3 regions of the Heyndrickxia sp. FSL K6-6286 genome follow, and region 3 is predicted to be linked to each of the others. Evidence: a T-box and tRNA genes for the amino acid it is inferred to sense, from the RefSeq annotation. Region 3 holds a T-box; the other regions hold tRNA genes.

Region 1 (3,247 bases), 200 kb from region 3:
TTTTATTCAAACCGGTAATATTACGACAGATAGCATTCTTATCTCTATTCCTATATTCATTTTAGTAGGAGCAATTATGTTATCCAATAACATTCGTGATTTAGATGGAGATAAGGAAAATGGACGGAAAACAGTTGCTATTCTAATAGGAAGAAAAAATGCAATTACATTACTTGCTACCATGTTTATAGTCTCATATCTATGGTTAATTGTTTTAGTGCTAATGCAGATCGTCACACCATGGACTCTCATTACACTTTTAAGCCTTCCAATGCCTATTAAAGCAGTAAGAGGCTTCATTGGAAAGACAGAACCTATTCAAATGGTTCCTGCGATGAAAGCAACAGCTCAAACAAATACTTTCTTTGGTTTACTAGTAACAATTGGGCTTTTCATTTCATTTCTTATCAAGTAGTGAAAAACAGATTTCATATGTTGCTATTCCTTATAGCAACATAACATTAAAATGAGATTCAATGCTAAATGTGGGGAGAAGTTATTTTTACTTCTCCCCTTTTTCTTTTATTCTAAGAAGATAATAGTTTTTGCTCAACGCTTTCGTTCAGTTGATTCAACAGTCTCTACCAATTGTTCAAATCATTTCACTTTTGTTAAGGCTATACGTATACCCATGGGCTTTTGACAGACAGGAAAAAAAGGATTTTTATAAGCCTGTTGAGATGGACTTTGATTATTCTCCTATACTTTTTTATAATCAAGTAATATCATGTTAGAATTTATTATGTATAGTTGATACTGGTTTCTTGAAAACTCACATAATGATTACGAGCATTTTTTATGTCTTAAAATTGTGTAAATCCCTACATCATATAGTATAGAACCAATATTACCTCTAGACAAAAAAAGGTAGTTTAAAAGTTTCTATTTTAGAAATCTTTTAAACTACCTTTTTTCTTAATAATGAATGACCCGTACGGGATTCGAACCCGTGTTACCGCCGTGAAAGGGCGGTGTCTTAACCGCTTGACCAACGGGCCGACAATACGGAGAAGGAGGGATTTGAACCCTCGCGCCGGTTACCCGACCTACACCCTTAGCAGGGGCGCCTCTTCAGCCACTTGAGTACTTCTCCAATTATATGGCTCCGCAGGTAGGATTCGAACCTACGACCGATCGGTTAACAGCCGATAGCTCTACCACTGAGCTACTGCGGAACAAGTAAATTATCATTATGGTGGGCCTAAATGGACTCGAACCATCGACCTCACGCTTATCAGGCGTGCGCTCTAACCAGCTGAGCTATAGGCCCACAAAAATTATGGAGCGGGTGATGGGAATCGAACCCACGACAACAGCTTGGAAGGCTGTAGTTTTACCACTAAACTACACCCGCATGATGGGGCCACTAATCGGAATCGACCTCACAAATGTCTGAGCCACAATCCAATTTTTAACCACTTCGGAATAGCCGTCATGTTCAACTAAACATTGGATTACATGTAGTTATTAGCCACTTAAACATAAAATGGTGGCTCGGGACGGAATCGAACCGCCGACACATGGATTTTCAGTCCATTGCTCTACCGACTGAGCTACCGAGCCAAATATAATATCTATTTTCTATATAAAATTGTGTTCGCCATCGTCCCAATTTCAGAAAGCTTATTCAAGCTGTGGCTCAATTGGTACGCTGATGTATCGCTTTGTAGCCTATTCGGACGTGCTCTACCGACTGAGCTACCGAGCCAAATTATAAAATGGCGGTCCGGACGGGACTCGAACCCGCGACCTCCTGCGTGACAGGCAGGCATTCTAACCAACTGAACTACCGGACCAAATTTCTTTCAAGTTTACTTGAAAATGATTGCGGAGGCAGGATTTGAACCTGCGACCTTCGGGTTATGAGCCCGACGAGCTACCAGACTGCTCCACCCCGCGACGATATTATTAAAAATATTCTAATCCAATCTTTTCATCAACTGTCCCGATTTCAGTATGCTTACTCTAGTAGCAGCTCAATCGGTACAACTCGTAGTTGTTCGATGAAGTAACGCTCGTTGCTCCACCCAGTGACGATATTATTAAAAATCTTTTAAAGAAATAGTTATGGCGGAGGAAGAGGGATTCGAACCCCCGCGCGGTGTAACCCGCCTGTCGGTTTTCAAGACCGATCCCTTCAGCCAGACTTGGGTATTCCTCCAATTATATATGGTGGACCTTGTAGGACTCGAACCTACGACCGGACGGTTATGAGCCGTCTGCTCTAACCAGCTGAGCTAAAGGTCCTCTATGGTAGCGGCGGAGGGGATCGAACCCACGACCTCACGGGTATGAACCGTACGCTCTAGCCAGCTGAGCTACGCCGCCATAGTAAATTTTAATTTTAGATATTGGTGGAGCCTAGCGGGATCGAACCGCTGACCTCCTGCGTGCAAAGCAGGCGCTCTCCCAGCTGAGCTAAGGCCCCAATTGTATAATGGTCGGGAAGACAGGATTCGAACCTGCGACCCCATGGTCCCAAACCATGTGCTCTACCAAGCTGAGCTACTTCCCGTTCATGGCGCGCCCGAGAGGAGTCGAACCCCTAACCTTTTGATCCGTAGTCAAACGCTCTATCCAATTGAGCTACGGGCGCATGATTTATATGCCGAGGACCGGAATCGAACCGGTACGGTAGTCACCTACCGCAGGATTTTAAGTCCTGTGCGTCTGCCAGTTCCGCCACCCCGGCAAGGGTTGTTTGGAGCGGAAGACGGGATTCGAACCCGCGACCCCCACCTTGGCAAGGTGGTGTTCTACCACTGAACTACTTCCGCAACTTTATTTTATAATGCGGGTGAAGGGAGTCGAACCCCCACGCCTTGCGGCGCCAGATCCTAAGTCTGGTGCGTCTGCCAATTCCGCCACACCCGCGTTATGAAAAATGTTTTTCGTTTAACAAAAAGATAAGTAATTTTTCGTTACAAAAAACAATGGTGAGCCATGAAGGACTCGAACCTTCGACCCTCTGATTAAAAGTCAGATGCTCTACCAACTGAGCTAATGGCTCTTTATGAATATAATTAATAGTATAAGCATGTACTTCGAATATAAATGCATCTACGACGTCCCAATCTCAGCAAGATTATTCAAGCTGTATCTCGATTGGTACGCTGATGTTACTCTTCGTAGCGTACTCGATCGTGCTCTACCAACTGAGCTAATGGCTCGTAATGACCTAAGTGGTGCCGGCCAGAGGACTTGAACCCCCAACCTACTGATTACAAGTCAGTTGCTCTACCAATTG
Region 2 (3,247 bases), 850 kb from region 3:
CTCGATGTCGGCTCATCGCATCCTGGGGCTGTAGTCGGTCCCAAGGGTTGGGCTGTTCGCCCATTAAAGCGGTACGCGAGCTGGGTTCAGAACGTCGTGAGACAGTTCGGTCCCTATCCGTCGTGGGCGTAGGAAATTTGAGAGGAGCTGTCCTTAGTACGAGAGGACCGGGATGGACGCACCGCTGGTGTACCAGTTGTCTTGCCAAAGGCATCGCTGGGTAGCTATGTGCGGAAGGGATAAGTGCTGAAAGCATCTAAGCATGAAGCCCCCCTCAAGATGAGATTTCCCTTAGTTTATCTAAATAAGATCCCTGAAAGATGATCAGGTTGATAGGTTCGAGGTGGAAGTGTGGCGACACATGGAGCTGACGAATACTAATAGATCGAAGACTTAACCAAATAGATTTAAGGTTATTACACTTCTTTATATATCTAGTTTTGAGGGAATAAACCCTTAACAACATATAGTCTGGTAATTATGGCAAGAAGGTCACACCCGTTCCCATCCCGAACACGGAAGTTAAGCTTCTTAGCGCCGATGGTAGTTGGGGGCTCTCCCCCTGCAAGAGTAGGACGTTGCCAGGCTACGCCCCTAAGGTGGGGCTATTATTTTGCTTCACTATATTAACAAAATATTCCTATGTGGCCCGTTGGTCAAGCGGTTAAGACACCGCCCTTTCACGGCGGTAACACGGGTTCGAATCCCGTACGGGTCACCATTTTATATATTATACATATTGGAGGATTAGCTCAGCTGGGAGAGCACCTGCCTTACAAGCAGGGGGTCGGCGGTTCGATCCCGTCATCCTCCACCATATATAATAACGGCCTAGCTCAATTGGTAGAGCACGACCGAATAAACGACTTTGAAATACATCAGCGTACGGCTTGAGCTGCTGCTTGAATAAGCAAACTGAAAGCTGGACGACCATAGCACCTAAACCTCTGTTAGGGGATAATATTTATAAATGCCGGCCTAGCTCAATTGGTAGAGCAACTGACTTGTAATCAGTAGGTTGGGGGTTCAAGTCCTCTGGCCGGCACCACTCAGGTCATTACGAGCCATTAGCTCAGTTGGTAGAGCACGATCGAGTACGCTACGAAGAGTAACATCAGCGTACCAATCGAGATACAGCTTGAATAATCTTGCTGAGATTGGGACGTCGTAGATGCATTTATATTTGAAGTACATGCTTACACTATTAATTATATTCATTACGAGCCATTAGCTCAGTTGGTAGAGCATCTGACTTTTAATCAGAGGGTCGAAGGTTCGAGTCCTTCATGGCTCATTTATATTCGCAAGGTTTTGAATTAACAAAGGTACTTTTTGCGGAAGTAGTTCAGTGGTAGAACACCACCTTGCCAAGGTGGGGGTCGCGGGTTCGAATCCCGTCTTCCGCTCCAAATACCCTTGCCGGGGTGGCGGAACTGGCAGACGCACAGGACTTAAAATCCTGCGGTAGGTGACTACCGTACCGGTTCGATTCCGGTCCTCGGCACTAGAAATTTTTACGAAGTAAAAGATTTAAGGATTTTTGCAAAGCAAAAGATCCTTCCATAAAATATCTTACGATATAATGTATGCGCCCGTAGCTCAATTGGATAGAGCGTTTGACTACGGATCAAAAGGTTAGGGGTTCGACTCCTCTCGGGCGCGCCATTTAAAACCAAACATTATATGGGGCCTTAGCTCAGCTGGGAGAGCGCCTGCTTTGCACGCAGGAGGTCAGCGGTTCGATCCCGCTAGGCTCCACTTTCGGAGGAATACCCAAGTCTGGCTGAAGGGATCGGTCTTGAAAACCGACAGGCGGGTTACACCGCGCGGGGGTTCGAATCCCTCTTCCTCCGCCATTAATTTATGTTAATAATAAATGGTCCGGTAGTTCAGTTGGTTAGAATGCCTGCCTGTCACGCAGGAGGTCGCGGGTTCGAGTCCCGTCCGGACCGCCATTTATACTAAAACAAAAGTTGATAAAGATGGCGAATATAAAATATTATATAGATAAAGATATAATATATGGCTCGGTAGCTCAGTCGGTAGAGCAATGGACTGAAAATCCATGTGTCGGCGGTTCGATTCCGTCCCGAGCCACCATTTTATGGCGGATGTGGCGAAGTGGTTAACGCATCGGATTGTGGTTCCGACATTCGTGGGTTCGATTCCCATCATCCGCCCCATTATAATGACTATTTTATTGGGCTATAGCCAAGTGGTAAGGCAACGGACTTTGACTCCGTCACTCGTTGGTTCGAATCCAGCTAGCCCAGCCATCTTTTTAAGGCAGCATAGCCAAGTGGTAAGGCAGAGGTCTGCAAAACCTTTATCACCGGTTCAAATCCGGTTGCTGCCTCCAATAATAAAGATGCGGGTGTAGTTTAGTGGTAAAACTACAGCCTTCCAAGCTGTTGTCGTGAGTTCGATTCTCATCACCCGCTCCAAATACATAAAGGGCCTATAGCTCAGCTGGTTAGAGCGCACGCCTGATAAGCGTGAGGTCGATGGTTCGAGTCCATTTAGGCCCACTATTTTTTTATTTACATATTCCGCAGTAGCTCAGTGGTAGAGCTATCGGCTGTTAACCGATCGGTCGTAGGTTCGAATCCTACCTGCGGAGCCATTCATGCGCCTTTAGCTCAGCAGGATAGAGCAACAGCCTTCTAAGCTGTGGGTCAGAGGTTCGAATCCTCTAAGGCGCGTATAGAAAGCTCATTCTTTAAAGAATGAGCTTTTTTTATTTTCTTCAATATGTTATTCCTAATCTCAGTATAAGTAAACAATCAGTTATTCAATGTACTGTTTTTCTTTAATGATGAGGTACTTCTGTATTTCTGTTCTATTTTGGTTGTCTACTTACAATTCTTTACTAGTTCAAATATTTTATAGAAAAAAAATTAACAAAATAAATTTCAGAATATTCAACTATATGGTAGATTCAAATAAAGTGGAATGGAGTGGAGGAGTATCTATGGAATTCGATGTTATTGTTGTTGGGGCTGGACTTTCAGGATTGGTGGCAACTGCAGAGATTGCAGATACGGGAAAAAAGGTCCTGTTACTTGATCAGGAACCAGAAGCATCATTTGGGGGGCAAGCTTGGTGGTCATTTGGAGGTCTATTTCTAGTTGATTCTCCTGAACAGCGAAGGCTGGGTATTAAGGATTCAAAAGAATTAGCATGGCAGGATTGGTTAGGTACGGCAGGCTTTGATCGCGAAGATGATGAGGATTATTGGGCAAGAAGA
Region 3 (3,247 bases):
GAATTAGATATTCCATATCAATTTGATTCAATTGCTGGTGGAGGAACAGACGCGGGATCTATCCACTTAACAGCTAATGGTGTACCATCACTTGCAATTACAATTGCTACACGTTATATTCATTCTCATGCAGCTATGTTGCATCGAGATGACTATGAAAATGCTGTGAAGCTCATTACTGAGGTGATCAAACGCTTAGACCGTGAAACAGTAAATAAATTAACATTTGAATAAGATCCTTAAGTGTTTTGACCTTATAGGAAACTGAATTTTTTTATATAAATAAAGGACTGTCATATGACAGTCCTTTATTTTGAAGTTTACCCCTTCAATCCTTCTTCTAATGTTTCTAGCATCATATGCTTTTCTTGGTCATCTGCATGATTCCAAATGACTTCAAATAATACTCCTAAGCCTGGAAGCATTTTTTCCTCGCCTCTTTGAATTGCATCCACAATGGTATCCTTAAGTTGTTCCTGATTGTTACCAGAAACATTATGAATGATTGCATTACGGAGATTTAAATTCATGTAATACACTCCTTTTTTCAAATTAATCATTGTTAGGATGTCACTTAAACCAATGTTATATGTATAAATATTAGGTTATAATGAGATATTGAGAAATGGAAAGGGAGTACAGAAGGTGAAGTTTATTGAGTCAATAAAAAATCAACAAGTAAAGCAATGGAAAAAATTATTAACTAAAAAAGAGCGTGAAAAAACACAGACCTATTTAGTAGAAGGATTTCATCTTGTTGAAGAGGCTTTAAAAGATAAAAAAAATATTATTGAAATTATATTAAGTGAAGATGTTGAGATTCCAGCAACTTGGGATATCCAGCAATTACCATTAACTAAAATTACTTCGGAAATTAGTAAGGCAATATCAGATACTGAAACAACACAAGGTGTATTTGCAATATGTAAGATGAAGCAACCGAGCTTTCAAACATTAAAGGGAAAATCCTTTTTATTAATCGATGCCGTCCAGGATCCAGGAAATTTAGGGACAATCATCCGAACTGCTGACGCAGCAGGAATGGATGCTGTTATTTTAGGTGAAGGGACTGTGGACTTATTCAATCCTAAAGTTCTACGTTCTGCTCAAGGAAGTCATTTTCATATTCCTGTTCTTTTTGGAAGGCTTGAGGATTGGATTCAAAAATTTAATCAAAACCAAATACCAGTGTATGGAACATCATTGGAAAATGGAGTATCTTACAAACAAGTAGAACCTAGTTCTGAATTCGCTTTATTGGTTGGCAATGAAGGAAATGGTGTGTCTATTGATTTACTTAGCCTAACGAAGAATAATTTATATATCCCTATCATTGGGCAAGCAGAATCATTAAACGTAGCCGTAGCTGCTGGCATATTAATGTATTATTTAAAGGTTTAAAATAAAATTTGATATTCATTCCATAAAATACTATAATATAAACAATTGCATAAAATAAAAGACACTGAAAGGGAAAAGTAACTTAATGTCACCATTAAGGGAGAAAATGCCTTTGACTGAGAGCATTTTTATGGAAAAATTAAGTGAAGTTCACCCCTGGAGTCAGCATCGGGACCGTTGCTAATAACGTAAAGATGCCTCGGTGAAAAGCCGTTATGAAATGAAGATGAGCATGAAAAAGATGCTAATTAGGGTGGTACCGCGATGATAACCTCGTCCCTTTGTAGGATGAGGTTTTTTTATGTTTTTTTATGAGCGGGTAAAAAGTCTATGTAGGCTTTTTTGTCAGCTCATCATTAAGAGGAGGTAAAATAATGGAGCAAAAATTAAAAGATTTGCAAACGGAAGCATTAGCGAAAATTGAACAAGCTGAAGACTTGAAAATATTAAATGAAATTCGTGTTGCATATTTAGGTAAAAAAGGACCGATAACAGAGGTTTTAAGAGGAATGGGACAGTTATCTGCTGATGAACGTCCAAAAATGGGAGCTCTTGCAAATGAGGTGAGGGAATCCATTAGTCAAAAGATTGAAGCAAAGCACACATCATTAGAGAAGGAAGCAGTTGAAAAACAATTAGCCGCGGAGACAATTGATATCACCTTGCCTGGACGTCCTGTCAAGAGTGGAAATCATCATCCATTAACAAGGGTAGTCGAGGAAATAGAAGATTTCTTTATTGGCATGGGTTATAAAATTGCCGAAGGACCTGAAGTGGAAAAGGATTACTATAATTTTGAGGCATTAAATTTACCAAAAGGGCATCCTGCTCGAGATATGCAAGATTCTTTTTATATTACGGAAGATCTTCTTCTTCGTACACATACATCACCAGTCCAAGCGAGAACAATGGAAAAGCATGAAGGCAAAGGGCCAGTGAAAATTATTTGCCCAGGTAAAGTCTATCGTCGTGATAATGATGATGCAACCCATTCTCATCAATTTATGCAAATCGAAGGACTTGTGGTTGATGAAAACATAACAATGGGTGATTTAAAGGGAACATTAGAATTATTTGCGAAAAAAATGTTTGGTGAAGAGCGTGAAATTCGCTTACGTCCAAGTTTCTTCCCATTTACTGAACCTTCAGTAGAGGTAGATGTCTCTTGTTTCTCATGTGGGGGAAAAGGCTGTAATGTTTGTAAAAAAACAGGCTGGATTGAAATGCTTGGAGCAGGGATGGTTCATCCTAATGTTCTACAAATGGCAGGATTTGATGCAAATAAATATACCGGTTTTGCTTTCGGGATCGGAGCAGAGAGAATTGCAATGCTAAAATATGGTATAGATGATATTCGTCATATGTACACCAATGATACTCGATTCTTAAAACAATTTTCCACACATGAATAAAAGGTAGGGAGGAAAAAACATGTTTGTTTCATATAAATGGTTAAAGGAATATATTGATTTAAAAGATATTTCCGCTGAAGAATTAGCAGAAAAGATTACTAGAAGTGGTATTGAGGTAGAAGGAGTAGAACATAAAGCTTCTTCAATTAAAGGTGTCGTTGTTGGCTACGTAATGGAATGTGAAAAACATCCAAATGCTGATAAATTGAACAAATGTTTAGTGGATCTAGGTGGGGAAGCGCCTGTACAAATCATTTGTGGAGCGAAGAACGTAGCGAAGGGGCAAAAAGTTGCAGTTGCCACAGTTGGAGCTGTTTTGCCGGGTAATTTTAAAATTAAAAAGTCAAAACTTCGTGGTGAAGAGTCTAATGGTATGATCTGTTCCCTACAAGAACTTGGGATTGAGGGAAAATTAATCCCTAAAGATTTCGCTG

Evidence for each region. The T-box of region 3 lies ahead of pheS (phenylalanine--tRNA ligase subunit alpha). A T-box ahead of a tRNA ligase gene usually reads a tRNA of that ligase, here a tRNA-Phe.
Region 1: it encodes a tRNA-Phe, which carries the amino acid that the T-box ahead of pheS (phenylalanine--tRNA ligase subunit alpha) is inferred to sense. The anticodon was not compared.
Region 2: it encodes a tRNA-Phe, which carries the amino acid that the T-box ahead of pheS (phenylalanine--tRNA ligase subunit alpha) is inferred to sense. The anticodon was not compared.

Annotation. Positions count from the first base shown of each region.
Region 1 covers NZ_CP152029.1:1,496,883-1,500,129, reverse strand. The annotation lists gene MHI39_RS07520 (1,4-dihydroxy-2-naphthoate polyprenyltransferase) at 1-415, shown strand, start outside; tRNA gene MHI39_RS07515 (tRNA-Glu) at 927-998, opposite strand; tRNA gene MHI39_RS07510 (tRNA-Ser) at 1,006-1,093, opposite strand; tRNA gene MHI39_RS07505 (tRNA-Asn) at 1,101-1,175, opposite strand; tRNA gene MHI39_RS07500 (tRNA-Ile) at 1,194-1,270, opposite strand; tRNA gene MHI39_RS07495 (tRNA-Gly) at 1,281-1,354, opposite strand; tRNA gene MHI39_RS07490 (tRNA-Phe) at 1,488-1,563, opposite strand; tRNA gene MHI39_RS07485 (tRNA-Asp) at 1,720-1,796, opposite strand; tRNA gene MHI39_RS07480 (tRNA-Met) at 1,826-1,899, opposite strand; tRNA gene MHI39_RS07475 (tRNA-Ser) at 2,069-2,161, opposite strand; tRNA gene MHI39_RS07470 (tRNA-Ile) at 2,171-2,247, opposite strand; tRNA gene MHI39_RS07465 (tRNA-Met) at 2,252-2,328, opposite strand; tRNA gene MHI39_RS07460 (tRNA-Ala) at 2,353-2,428, opposite strand; tRNA gene MHI39_RS07455 (tRNA-Pro) at 2,439-2,515, opposite strand; tRNA gene MHI39_RS07450 (tRNA-Arg) at 2,520-2,596, opposite strand; tRNA gene MHI39_RS07445 (tRNA-Leu) at 2,607-2,692, opposite strand; tRNA gene MHI39_RS07440 (tRNA-Gly) at 2,703-2,777, opposite strand; tRNA gene MHI39_RS07435 (tRNA-Leu) at 2,793-2,874, opposite strand; tRNA gene MHI39_RS07430 (tRNA-Lys) at 2,935-3,010, opposite strand; tRNA gene MHI39_RS07425 (tRNA-Thr) at 3,184-3,247, opposite strand, start outside.
Region 2 covers NZ_CP152029.1:848,941-852,187, forward strand. The annotation lists rRNA gene MHI39_RS04400 (23S ribosomal RNA) at 1-401, shown strand, start outside; rRNA gene rrf (5S ribosomal RNA) at 471-587, shown strand; tRNA gene MHI39_RS04410 (tRNA-Glu) at 647-721, shown strand; tRNA gene MHI39_RS04415 (tRNA-Val) at 742-817, shown strand; tRNA gene MHI39_RS04420 (tRNA-Thr) at 973-1,048, shown strand; tRNA gene MHI39_RS04425 (tRNA-Lys) at 1,222-1,294, shown strand; tRNA gene MHI39_RS04430 (tRNA-Gly) at 1,335-1,409, shown strand; tRNA gene MHI39_RS04435 (tRNA-Leu) at 1,419-1,504, shown strand; tRNA gene MHI39_RS04440 (tRNA-Arg) at 1,589-1,665, shown strand; tRNA gene MHI39_RS04445 (tRNA-Ala) at 1,686-1,758, shown strand; tRNA gene MHI39_RS04450 (tRNA-Ser) at 1,764-1,856, shown strand; tRNA gene MHI39_RS04455 (tRNA-Asp) at 1,879-1,955, shown strand; tRNA gene MHI39_RS04460 (tRNA-Phe) at 2,025-2,100, shown strand; tRNA gene MHI39_RS04465 (tRNA-His) at 2,108-2,183, shown strand; tRNA gene MHI39_RS04470 (tRNA-Gln) at 2,202-2,276, shown strand; tRNA gene MHI39_RS04475 (tRNA-Cys) at 2,286-2,359, shown strand; tRNA gene MHI39_RS04480 (tRNA-Gly) at 2,371-2,444, shown strand; tRNA gene MHI39_RS04485 (tRNA-Ile) at 2,455-2,528, shown strand; tRNA gene MHI39_RS04490 (tRNA-Asn) at 2,549-2,623, shown strand; tRNA gene MHI39_RS04495 (tRNA-Arg) at 2,629-2,702, shown strand; gene MHI39_RS04500 (FAD-binding dehydrogenase) at 2,972-3,247, shown strand, end outside.
Region 3 covers NZ_CP152029.1:1,696,076-1,699,322, forward strand. The annotation lists gene MHI39_RS08550 (M42 family metallopeptidase) at 1-234, shown strand, start outside; gene sspI (small acid-soluble spore protein SspI) at 321-530, opposite strand; gene MHI39_RS08560 (RNA methyltransferase) at 646-1,401, shown strand; T-box leader at 1,457-1,685, shown strand; gene pheS (phenylalanine--tRNA ligase subunit alpha) at 1,776-2,813, shown strand; gene pheT (phenylalanine--tRNA ligase subunit beta) at 2,833-3,247, shown strand, end outside.